2 regions of the Actinomadura coerulea genome follow, and region 1 is predicted to be linked to the other one. Evidence: riboswitches for the same ligand, from Rfam matches in the RefSeq annotation. Region 1 holds a riboswitch; the other holds the start of a gene.
What was found. Region 1 has a riboswitch for thiamine pyrophosphate ahead of thiC (phosphomethylpyrimidine synthase ThiC). Riboswitches for the same ligand answer to the same signal wherever they lie in the genome.

Region 2: another riboswitch for thiamine pyrophosphate. It lies ahead of thiO (glycine oxidase ThiO); the one in region 1 lies ahead of thiC (phosphomethylpyrimidine synthase ThiC).

What each region holds. Positions count from the first base shown of each region.
Region 1 is NZ_JACHMQ010000001.1:1,875,371-1,880,775, reverse strand. Features, by position in the region: gene BKA00_RS08640 (mannose-1-phosphate guanyltransferase) at 1-647, opposite strand, end outside; gene clsA (cardiolipin synthase ClsA) at 644-1,348, opposite strand; gene BKA00_RS08630 (sensor histidine kinase) at 1,482-2,648, opposite strand; gene BKA00_RS08625 (hypothetical protein) at 2,867-3,865, shown strand; TPP riboswitch at 3,915-4,028, shown strand; gene thiC (phosphomethylpyrimidine synthase ThiC) at 4,024-5,405, shown strand, end outside.
Region 2 is NZ_JACHMQ010000001.1:658,462-663,866, forward strand. Features, by position in the region: gene BKA00_RS03100 (thiazole synthase) at 1-576, opposite strand, end outside; gene thiS (sulfur carrier protein ThiS) at 579-779, opposite strand; gene thiO (glycine oxidase ThiO) at 776-1,903, opposite strand; TPP riboswitch at 1,893-2,006, opposite strand; gene BKA00_RS03115 (NAD(P)/FAD-dependent oxidoreductase) at 2,096-3,331, shown strand; gene BKA00_RS03120 (helix-turn-helix domain-containing protein) at 3,390-3,764, shown strand; gene thiE (thiamine phosphate synthase) at 3,874-4,560, shown strand; gene BKA00_RS03130 (hypothetical protein) at 4,608-4,766, shown strand; gene BKA00_RS03135 (serine/threonine-protein kinase) at 4,780-5,405, opposite strand, start outside.

The DNA of each region.
Region 1 (5,405 bases):
CAGTAGCAGTCGGCCACGTACCCGAACAGGCGGGCGCCCTCGGCGAGCAGCTTCGGGAAGACGTCCCCGGACCAGTCGACCGGCTCGCCCTCCGCGACGTGCTCCAGGACCTCCGGCTCCATCACGTAGATGCCGGTGTTGACGGTGTCGGAGAACACCTGGCCCCAGGTGGGCTTCTCCAGGAACCGCTGCACGCGTCCCGCGTCGTCCACGATGATGATCCCGAACTCCAGGGGGTTCGGGACGCGCTTGAGGCCGATGGTGACGAGGGCGTCGTTCTCCTCGTGGAACCGCACCATGTCGGTCAGGTCGATGTCGGTGAGCGCGTCCCCCGAGATCACCAGGAAGCGGTCGTCGCGCAGCGCCTCCTCCGCGTTCTTGACGCTGCCGGCGGTGCCGAGCGGGACCTCCTCGGTCGCGTAGCTCAGCGACATGCCGAGCTCCTCGCCGTCGCCGAAGTAGTTGCGGATCAGCGCGGCCAGGAACTGGACGGTGACGACGGTCTCGCCGAACCCGTGCCTCTTCAGCAGCCGCAGCACGTGCTCCATGATCGGCCGGTTGACGAGCGGCAGCAGGGGCTTCGGCTGGTTGGCGGTCATCGGACGCAGCCGCGTCCCCTCGCCTCCCGCCATCACGACGGCCTTCATCGGGGGGTCTCAGCTCCCTTCGGGTCGCCGGTCGCCGGCGGTTCCGCGCCCGGATCCTCGGCGGGCCCCGGACCGCCCTCCCCGGGCGCCCCGCCCGGGGAGGAGGGCGGGGACGGTGAGCCGCGGCCGGCCAGCACCAGCTGCCGCGTCTGCACCCAGTAGAGGACGGCCGCCCACCAGTACAGGGCCGTCCCCCAGCCGGCGAAGGCCCATCCGACGACCCGCGCCGCGGTGCCCGCGCCGCCGTCGTGGTCGCCGAGCAGCAGCAGCGGGAACGCGTACAGCAGGCACATCGTCGCCGCCTTGCCGATGAAGTGCACGGGCAGCGTGCCGCCGTAGCCGAGCCGCCGCACGATCGGCGCGATCGGCAGGATCGACACCTCGCGGGCGACGAGCGCGAGCACCAGCCACAGCGGGATGATGTCGCGGATGGTGAGCCCGACGAGCGTGGCGAGGATGTAGAGGCGGTCGGCGGCCGGGTCGAGGACCATGCCGAGCCTGCTCGTCTGGTTGAACGCCCGCGCGAGCTTCCCGTCCAGCCAGTCCGACAGGCCCGCGAACACCAGCAGGCCGAGCGCCCACCAGTCCGCCTCGACGAGGACGAGCCACAGGAACAGCGGGACGCCCAGGAGCCGGGCGAGGCTCAGGATGTTGGGCACCGTGAAGATCCGGTCCTGCGGGGCCTCCTGCAAAGTGCTCACCGACGCGTCGCCTCCCCTGGTCCCCTTGATCCTGACCCTATCCGTAAGGGGAGGAAAGCCCCCCGGCGGCGTCGGGGTCGGAGTCGGGAGGGTCCCGGCGAACGGGCGCTACCGGATGCGGCGGGGGGGCGCGTCACGCCCGGCGCGGCGCGACGGCGTCCTCGAGCGGGAGGACGGCGGTGACGACGAACCCGCCGGACTCGCCCGGCCCCGCGTCGAGCGTCCCGCCCACGCTGCGCGCCCGCTCGATCATTCCGAGGATCCCGAACCCCCCGGGCGGGCCGCCGGACGGGCCCCGGCCGTCGTCGGCGACCCGGACGACGAGCCGCCCGCCGTCGCGCGCCAGGCTCACCGTCGCGCGCTTCGCGGCGGCGTGCTTGACAACGTTGGTCAGGGCCTCCTGGACGATCCGGTACGCGGCGACCCCCGTCTCCGGGGGCGGTGTCCCGACGTCCCCGTCCCGCAGGTCGACGTCGATCCCGCCGCCGCGCGCCGCCCGCACGAGGCCGGCGACGGCGTGCAGTCCCGGCAGCGTCTCGGGGGCGCCGACGTCGGTGCCGCGCAGGACCTGGAGCGTGCCGCGCAGCTCGACGCGCGCGTCCCGGCACGTCGAGGCGATGGAGGCGAGCGCGTCGGCCAGCTCCTCCCGGTCGAGCGGCCGGTCCCCGCGCACGAGGTGGGCCGCGGCGCCGGCCCGCACGCCGATCAGGGTGATGCTGTGCGCGAGCAGGTCGTGCAGGTCGCGGGCGATCCGCAGGCGCTCCTCGGCGACCCGCCGGCGCGCCTCCTCCTCCCGCGTGCGCTCGGCCCGCTCGGCCCGCTCGGTGATCGTCGCGAGCCGCGCCCGGTGCACCCGCCACACCTGGACGGCGATGACGACCGACACCACGGCCTCGATGACCGCGATCTGCTCGCGCAGGGATCCGCCGCCCGCCCGCATCGCCATGCCGACCACGCAGACGGCGAGCAGGGACGCGGCGACGCCGAGCACGATCCGCACCCGGCGCCCGAGCACCGCGTAGGCGAACAGCGCGATCACCTCGGCGGGCACCAGCGCGTGGTGCTGGTACTGCGCCAGGTGGTAGGGCAGCACCAGGGCGACCAGCGCCACCAGGCCGGGGGCCGGCCACCGCCGGATCACCGCGAGCGGGACGTGCGCCGCCACCAGCAGCAGGGCGCCGGGCGCGTCCAGCCCCCGCACGCCCGGCCACAGCACGGCGGCCGCGGCCGCCGCTCCCGCCAGCGCCGACGCCGCCAGGGCGTCCTTCACCGTCGCGTCGACCCGGGGCACCCTCAGCACGCGCCCATTCTCCCCCACTCAGGCGATCTTCGCGCGCCGGCCCGCGCCCCGCGCGCACGCCCCGCACGAATGATCCTTCCGGTGGGCCGTGCGCGGCCGGAGGCCCGCCTTATAGTGCTGCATACCCCGTCACGAAGGGCCGACAGTTGTCCGTCCCCCCGCCTGCTGTCCCCCCGCCTGCCGCCCCTCAGCCCCCCTCCTCCCGGCCCGGACTCCGGATGACGCTCGGGGCGCGGGCCTACCGATGGCCGCTCCGCCTCCTGGCCGCCGCGCCGGCGGCCGCCGCGGTCCTCGTGCTCGCGACCCGCACCCGGACGCTCGACCCGGAGAGCGCCCGCCGGACCCTGCTGCTCTGCGGCGGCGGCTGCCTGGTCGCCGCCCTGGCCGCCGTCCTCTGGGCTGCCCGCCTCCACCGGACCCGCCTCGTCGTGACCATCGGCGAGGACGGGGTGACCCTCCGCCGCGGCGGGCGGGAGGCGGCCGTCCCGGCCGGAGCCGTGGAGGCGGTGGGGATCCGGTGGCCCGTCGACGACCCGGTCTGGACGCTCTGGCTCGACCCGGGGCGGGCGCCGGGCGTCGAGGCCGTCGCCGAGGTCGACGGGAGGGCGGTGACCCTGCTCAGGGGCCGATCGCTGCCGTCCGGATGGCTCCCGGCCGTCCGGACCGCGACCGCGGACCGCCTGGGCGCCGCCTGGCGGGTCGTCGACGACGAGGGACGGGAGGTGCCGCCGCCCGCGGCGGGCGCCCTCGGCCGGGCCCGCCACATCGTCGTGGACGGCAGGGGCCGCTACCGCGACCGGCGCGGCGGCGCCGTCCTCGCCGTGGCGTGCCGCCGGCGCGGCGGGCGGACCACCGTGCTGCGCGACCCCCACGCCGCCGTGCTGCTGACGGTCCGGGGCCCGTCCCGGCTGCCGGGCCGCGACCGCGTGCGCGTCCTCGGCGCGGACGGCAGCCCCCTCGGATTCGTGCGCGGCCTGCGCGAGCCGTCCTTCCACACCGCCGGCGGGATCCTCCTCGGCAGCACCCGCGCGACCGGCGACGGCCGCGTCGTCACCGGCGTCGACGGCCGCCGCTCGGCCGCCCTGCGGGCCGGCGGCGACGACGGGTCCCGGGTGGAATTGGAGCGGTCGCCGTCCGCCCCGGACCCCCTCCGGACCCTGGTCCTGGCGCTGCCCGTCGCGCTCCCCGCGCGGGACCTCCGCGCGGGCGCGTTCTAACCCACGGGCGGCGGTTGCGGCAACCGGGGCCGCCCGGGTTAACGTCGTGGCGACAGATCGCGGGGGCCCGGCGAACCGGGCTGAGATAGCGGCTGGGACGGCCGCTGACCGCATGAACCTGACCGGGTAATGCCGGCGTAGGGAGAGATCGAGTCGTCATGACCGAACCTGTGGTTCCAGCTGCCCGCAAGACCTACCTCCAGGGCTCGCGCCCGGACATCCGGGTCCCGATGCGGGAGGTGCCGCTGACCAACGGCGACGTCGTCGTCCTGTACGACACGTCCGGGCCGTACACCGATCCAGAGCAGGAGACCGACGTGCGCGGGGGGCTGCCGCCCCTGCGGGAGACCTGGATCGCCGAGCGCGGCGACACCGCCCCCTACGAGGGGCGGGCGGTACGCCCAGAGGACGACGGGAGGCGGTCGTCGCCCCCCGCCCTCCCCGGCGCCGGCGGCGTGGGCGCCCTGCCGCGGCGGCCGCGGCGCGCCACCGGCGGCGCGGTGACGCAGCGCGCCTACGCGCGGCGCGGGGAGATCACGCCGGAGATGGAGTTCGCCGCGCTGCGCGAGGGCGTGGCGCCGGAGTTCGTCCGGGACGAGCTGGCCGCCGGGCGCGCGGTGCTGCCCGCCAACGTCAACCATCCCGAGATCGAGCCGATGGTCATCGGACGGAACTTCCTCGTCAAGGTCAACGCCAACATCGGCAACTCGGCCGTCGCGTCCTCGATCGAGGACGAGGTCGAGAAGATGACCTGGGCGACCCGCTGGGGCGCCGACACGATCATGGACCTGTCGACGGGCCGCGACATCCACACCACGCGCGAGTGGATCCTGCGCAACTCGCCCGTGCCGGTCGGGACCGTCCCGCTGTACCAGGCGGTCGAGAAGGTCGGCGGCGACCCGGCGGAGCTCACCTACGAGGTCTTCCGCGACACCGTGATCGAGCAGGCGGAGCAGGGCGTGGACTACATGACCGTCCACGCCGGGGTGCTGCTGTCCTACGTGCCGCTGACGGCGCGGCGCAAGACGGGGATCGTGTCGCGGGGCGGGTCGATCATGGCGGCCTGGTGCCTGGCGCACCACGAGGAGAACTTCCTCTACACCCGCTTCGAGGAGCTGTGCGAGATCTTCGCCGCCTACGACGTGACCTGGTCGCTCGGGGACGGCCTGCGCCCCGGCTCCGTCGCGGACGCCAACGACGAGGCCCAGTTCGCCGAGCTGCGCACCCAGGGAGAGCTGACGCGGATCGCGGCGCGGTTCGGCAACCAGGTGATGAACGAGGGGCCCGGCCACGTCCCGATGCACAAGATCAAGGAGAACGTGGACCTGCAGCAGGAGTGGTGCGACGGGGCGCCCTTCTACACGCTCGGCCCGCTGACCACCGACATCGCGCCCGGCTACGACCACATCACCTCGGCGATCGGCGCCGCGATGATCGGCTGGCACGGCACCGCGATGCTCTGCTACGTCACGCCGAAGGAGCACCTCGGGCTGCCCGACCGCGAGGACGTCAAGGCCGGCATGATCGCCTACAAGATCGC
Region 2 (5,405 bases), 1.2 Mb from region 1:
GGACGCCGTGCCGAGCCCCGCGTCCAGGATCACCGGGACGGTCGCGCGCTCGACGATCAGCTCGATGTTGTGCGGGTTGCGGATGCCGAGCCCCGAACCGATCGGCGAGCCGAGCGGCATCACGGCCGCGCAGCCGATCCGCTCCAGCCGGTGCGCCAGGACCGGGTCGTCGCTGGTGTAGGGCAGGACGACGAAGCCGTCGTCGACGAGCTGCTCGGCGGCCTCGACCAGCTCGATCGGGTCGGGCAGCAGCGTGCGCTCGTCGGCGATCACCTCCAGCTTGACCCAGTTCGTCCCGAGTGCCTCCCGGGCGAGCTTGGCGGTCAGGACGGCCTCGCCCGCGGTGAAGCAGCCGGCGGTGTTCGGCAGCACCCGGATGCCGCACTCGGTCAGCACGTCCAGCACCGAGCCGCGCGCGGACGGGTCCACCCTGCGCATCGCGACCGTGGTGAGCGCCGTCCCGGACGCGGTCAGCGCCTCGCGCAGCACCGCCATGCTCGGCGCCCCGCCCGTTCCCATGATCAGCCGCGAGCCCAGCTCCTCGCCCGCGATGACCAGCCCGTCGGTGTCGCTCATCCTCATCCTCCCTGGACCGCGGTCAGCACCTCGACGCGGTCGGCGTCCCGCAGGCGCGTGGCCTCCCACTCCGCGCGCCGGACGACCTCGTCGTTCAGCGCCGCCGCCACGCCCGTCGCGGCCGCGGTGACGGACGCGACGACCTCGGCCACGCTCGCGCCGTCGGGCAGCTCCCGCGGCTCACCGTTGACGATCACCTTCATGCGCTCACCTCGGGGGAGAAGCGGTCGGGGGCGAACGGCCCGGCGACCTCGGGGACGGGCCCGTCCAGCAGCATCGCGGACAGGATGTCGGCGCTCACCGGCGTGAGCAGGACGCCGTTGCGGAAGTGCCCGGTGCCCACCAGCAGCCCGGGCAGCGCGGTCGGGCCCATCACGGGCGCGTTGTCGGGCGAGCCGGGCCGCAGTCCGGCGGTGACCTCGGCGAACTCCAGCTCGGTGATGCCGGGCAGCAGCTCGCGGGCGTCGCGCAGCAGCTCCCACAGCCCGCCGGCGGTGACCCGGGTGTCGAAGCCCAGCTCCTCCTGCGTGGCGCCGAGGACGATCTCCCCGTCGGCGCGCGGCACCAGGTACACCGACGATCCCCGGACGAGGCCGCGGGCCGGCCGCCGCAGGAACGGCGTGCGGGTGCGCAGCCGGATCACCTGGCCCTTGACCGGGCGGACGGGTGGAACGGTCCCGGGAGGCAGGCCGCCGAGGTCGCCCGACCACGGTCCGGCGGCCAGCAGCACCCGGTCCGCGCGGATCACGGTGCCGTCGTCCAGGCCCACGCCGGCGGCGGCGTCGTTCTCGACGACGATCCGCTCGGCCCGCCGCCGGACGAGCCGGACCCCCAGCCGCTCGCCCGCCGCCAGCAGCGCCGGGGCGAGCCTGCGGGGGTCGACCGAGCCGTCCTCGGGGGCGAGCAGGCCGCCGCGCACGCCGGGCGCGAGCATCGGCTCCAGCCGCCGGCACTCGCGGCCGGTGAGCGCCTCGACGGGGATGCCCAGGCTCTCCTGGAAGCGGCGCAGGTCGTCCAGGTGCCGCAGGTCGTCGGAGTCGAACGCGACCTCGATGATCCCGTCGGTGCGGTAGCCGGTCTCCAGGCCGGTCAGCTCCTCCAGCTCGGCGACGAACGCGCCGTACCGGTCGCGGGAGGCGAGGCCGAGCCGCAGCAGCGGCTCCTCGCCGTAGGTCAGCTCGCTGACCGGGGTGAGCATGCCCGCCGCCACGGAGGAGGCCCCGGACGCGGGCGCGGGATCGACGAGGGTGACGGCGGCGCCGCCGGCGGCGGTGCGCCAGGCGGTGGCGAGGCCGATCACCCCGGCGCCGATGATGACGATCTGCATGCGCGCTCCCTTCGCCGGCATGATCCGGATCAGGTCGTGGCGGTCGGCGGCCCGTTCAGCCGCCCTCTCAGCCCGGTCGCACCGGACTCCCGCGCTCTGTGCTGTTCTGCCCCCACCTTACGACCTCGGCGAACCGGGCAACTGCCTGGACACCTGTCCATCCCCGGATCGGCCCCCGTTAGGGTGACCTTCATGGACAGGGTCATCGTCGTGGGTGGAGGGCTGGCCGGCGTGCGCGCCGTGGAAGCCCTGCGGAGCAAGGGGTACGAGGGCGCGCTGACCCTCGTGTCGGCGGAGCGGCACCGGCCCTACGACCGGCCGCCGCTGTCGAAGGCCGTCCTCGCGGGCGAGTCCGACGACACGACCGTCGACGCCGACTGGGACGCGCTGCGCTGCGAGCTCCTGCTCGGCGAGCGCGCCACGGGCCTGCGGCTGGACGAGCCCGGACGCGGCGGAACGGTGGAGTCCACGGCGGGAGACCTGCCCTTCGACGGGCTCGTGATCGCGACCGGCGCCGCCCCGGTCACGCTGCCCGGGGAGGGGCGCCAGCACGTGCTGCGCACGATCGACGAGGCCCGCGACCTGCGCGCCCGGCTCACCGCGGGCGCCCGCGTCGTGATCGTCGGGGCGGGCTGGATCGGCGCCGAGGTCGCCACCGCCGCGGCCCGCCGGGGCTGCGCGGTCACCGTCGTGGAGGCGGCCGACACCCCGCTGGCGGGCGCGATCGGGCCCGAGGTCGGCGCGCTCACCGCCCCCTGGTACGCCGAGGCCGGCGTCGAGCTGCGGACCGGGGTCAAGGTCGCGGAGGTGCGCGACGGCGGCCTCGTCCTCGCCGGGGGCGGCCACGTCGACGCCGACGAGGTGGTCGTCGGCGTCGGGGTGCGGCCCGTCCTGTCGTGGCTGGAGGGCTCCGGGCTGCTGCTGGAGCGCGGGGTCGTCACCGACGGCTCGTTCCGGACCTACATGGGCGAGGAGGCACCGGCCGCCCTGCGCCCGGACGTCGTGGCGGTCGGCGACTGCGCCGCCTGGTGGTCGCACCGCTACGGGCGGCGGCTCCTCGTCGAGCACTGGGACACCGCCCTGAACGCCCCCGAGGTCGCCGCCGCCGCCCTCCTCGGCCGGGACGCCGTGTACGACGCCGCCCCGTACTTCTGGTCGGAGCAGTTCGGGCGCATGGTCCAGTACGCGGGCGACCACTCGGCGTCCGAGCGGCTCGTGCGCAGGGGCGACCCGTCCGATCCCAGGTGGGCGGTGGTGTGGCTCACCGGCGACCGCCTCGACGCGATCCTCACCGTCGGCCGCCCCCGCGACCTGGTGCAGGCGAGGCGCGTGATCGCCGCCGGGACGTCGGTGGACCCGGAGGCGATCGCCGACCCGGACGTGCCCGTGCGGCAGGCTGTTCGCGCAGAGCGATCAGAGAGGACGTAACGGCTGCGCAGCGGGTTTGAGTCTTCCGAAGGCGTGGTAGCAAGGGGGCGTGACGCAGATGCACGCAACCGTTGACAGCGCACTGGACCCCCGCACCGACGCCCTGGCCGGCGAGTGGCTCACCCTCCGGGAGACCGCCGACAGACTCGGGATCAAGCCCAACCGGATCAAGCAGCTCATCCACGAGCACCGCATCCTCGCGGTGCGCCGGGGCGGGGAGCCGATGGTGCCCGCGGCCTTCATCAAGGACGGCCAGGTCATCAAGGGCCTGCCCGGCACGCTGACCCTCCTGTCGGACGCCGGCTTCGACGACGCCGAGACCATCCGGTGGCTGTTCACGGCCGACGACACGCTGCCGGGAACGCCCGTGGACGCGCTCACCGAGAACCGGGGGACCGAGGTCCGCCGGCGCGCCCAGGCGCTCGCCTTCTAGGCCGCCGCAGGCGGCGTGAGACGCACGTGACACGATCGCGGGGTCGCGCGCGGCGGGTCGACCGCGCGCGCGACTCCGTGGTCATCTGTGGAAAGGACGTTCCCCGGCCGTGTCCAGGCACCTCCCCACCGAGCGCGCCGTCGCGCTGCGCGCCCGGCTGAGCCGCGCCCGCCTCTACCTCTGCACGGACGCGCGGGAGCGCCAGGGCGACCTGCCGGCCTTCCTCGACGCCGTGCTGGCCGGCGGGGTCGACGTCGTCCAGCTCCGTCAGAAGGGCCTGGAGGCCCGGCAGGAGACCGCCTACCTGGAGGTGTTCCGGGCTGCGTGCGAACGGCACGGGGCGCTGCTGGCCGTCAACGACCGGGCCGACATCGCGCACGCGGTCGGCGCGGACGTGCTGCACCTCGGGCAGGACGACCTGCCGGTGCCCGCCGCCCGCGAGATCGTCGGCGGCGACATGCTGATCGGCCGGTCGACGCACTCCGGCGAGCAGGCGTCGGCGGCGGCCGCCGAGCCCGGCGCCGACTACTTCTGCGCGGGCCCGGTATGGCCCACGCCGACCAAGCCCGGCCGCCACGCCCCCGGCCCGAAGCTGCTGGAGTACGTCGCGTCGCAGCGCGTCGCACGGCCGTGGTTCGCGATCGGCGGCATCGACCTCGGCAACCTGGACGAGGTCCTCGCCGCGGGCGCGGAGCGCGTCGTGGTGGTCCGGGCGATCACCGAGGCCGACGACCCGGGCGCCGCCGCGGCGCTGTTCGCGCGCCGCCTGGCCGCCCGGCCGCTCGGCGCGGTTTGACACGGATCACGGTGCGGGCCGCCGCTCCATCGCCGACAATGGGGATCATGAGCGTGGGACCCGACGACGACCGCGTGGTCGACCTCGACGACGACCTTGCCGTCCTGCCCGACCAGACGTCCGACGACACCGATGCCGGGTGGGGCGAGTGGCGCACCGGCGACGACGACGCGCGCCTGCTGGAGGACCGCCCGCCGCACTGGTGAGCGGCGGTCCGGATCAGGTGAGGACGCCGAGGAGGAACCCGGCGGCCACGACGCCGCCGAGCGCGACCATCATCCGCCACCGGTAGCGCGGGATCCGCGTCGGGCGCGGCTTCGGCGCCGGGGCCTGGCCCTCGCGCAGCGCCCGGACGATCTGCGACGCGGTCGGGCGCGCGGCGGGGTTCTTGTCCAGGCAGCGGGCCGCGAGCTCGCGCAGCGGGCCCTGCATGTCGCCGAGGTCGGGCTTGCGGGACGTCACGCGCCGCATGACGGCCGCGCTCGGCCCGGTGCCGAACGGCGGGCGCCCCGTCGCGGCGAACACCATCGCGGCCCCCCACGCGAACACGTCGGCGGGCGGCCCGACCGGCTCGTCCTCGATCTGCTCGGGAGCCATGTAGGCGGGCGTCCCGACCGGGCCGGTGGTCAGCGGGGCCGCGTCGGCGGCGCGGGCGATGCCGAAGTCGATGACCTTGGCGCCGTCCGGGCCGAGCAGCACGTTGCCGGGCTTGAAGTCGCGGTGCACGATGCCGGCGCGGTGGATCGCCGCGAGCGCGGCGGCGGTCCGCAGCGCGAGCTTGCGGAGCCGCGGCGGGGACAGCGGGCCGCGATCGGCGACGACGTGCTGGAGCGAGGGCCCCTCGA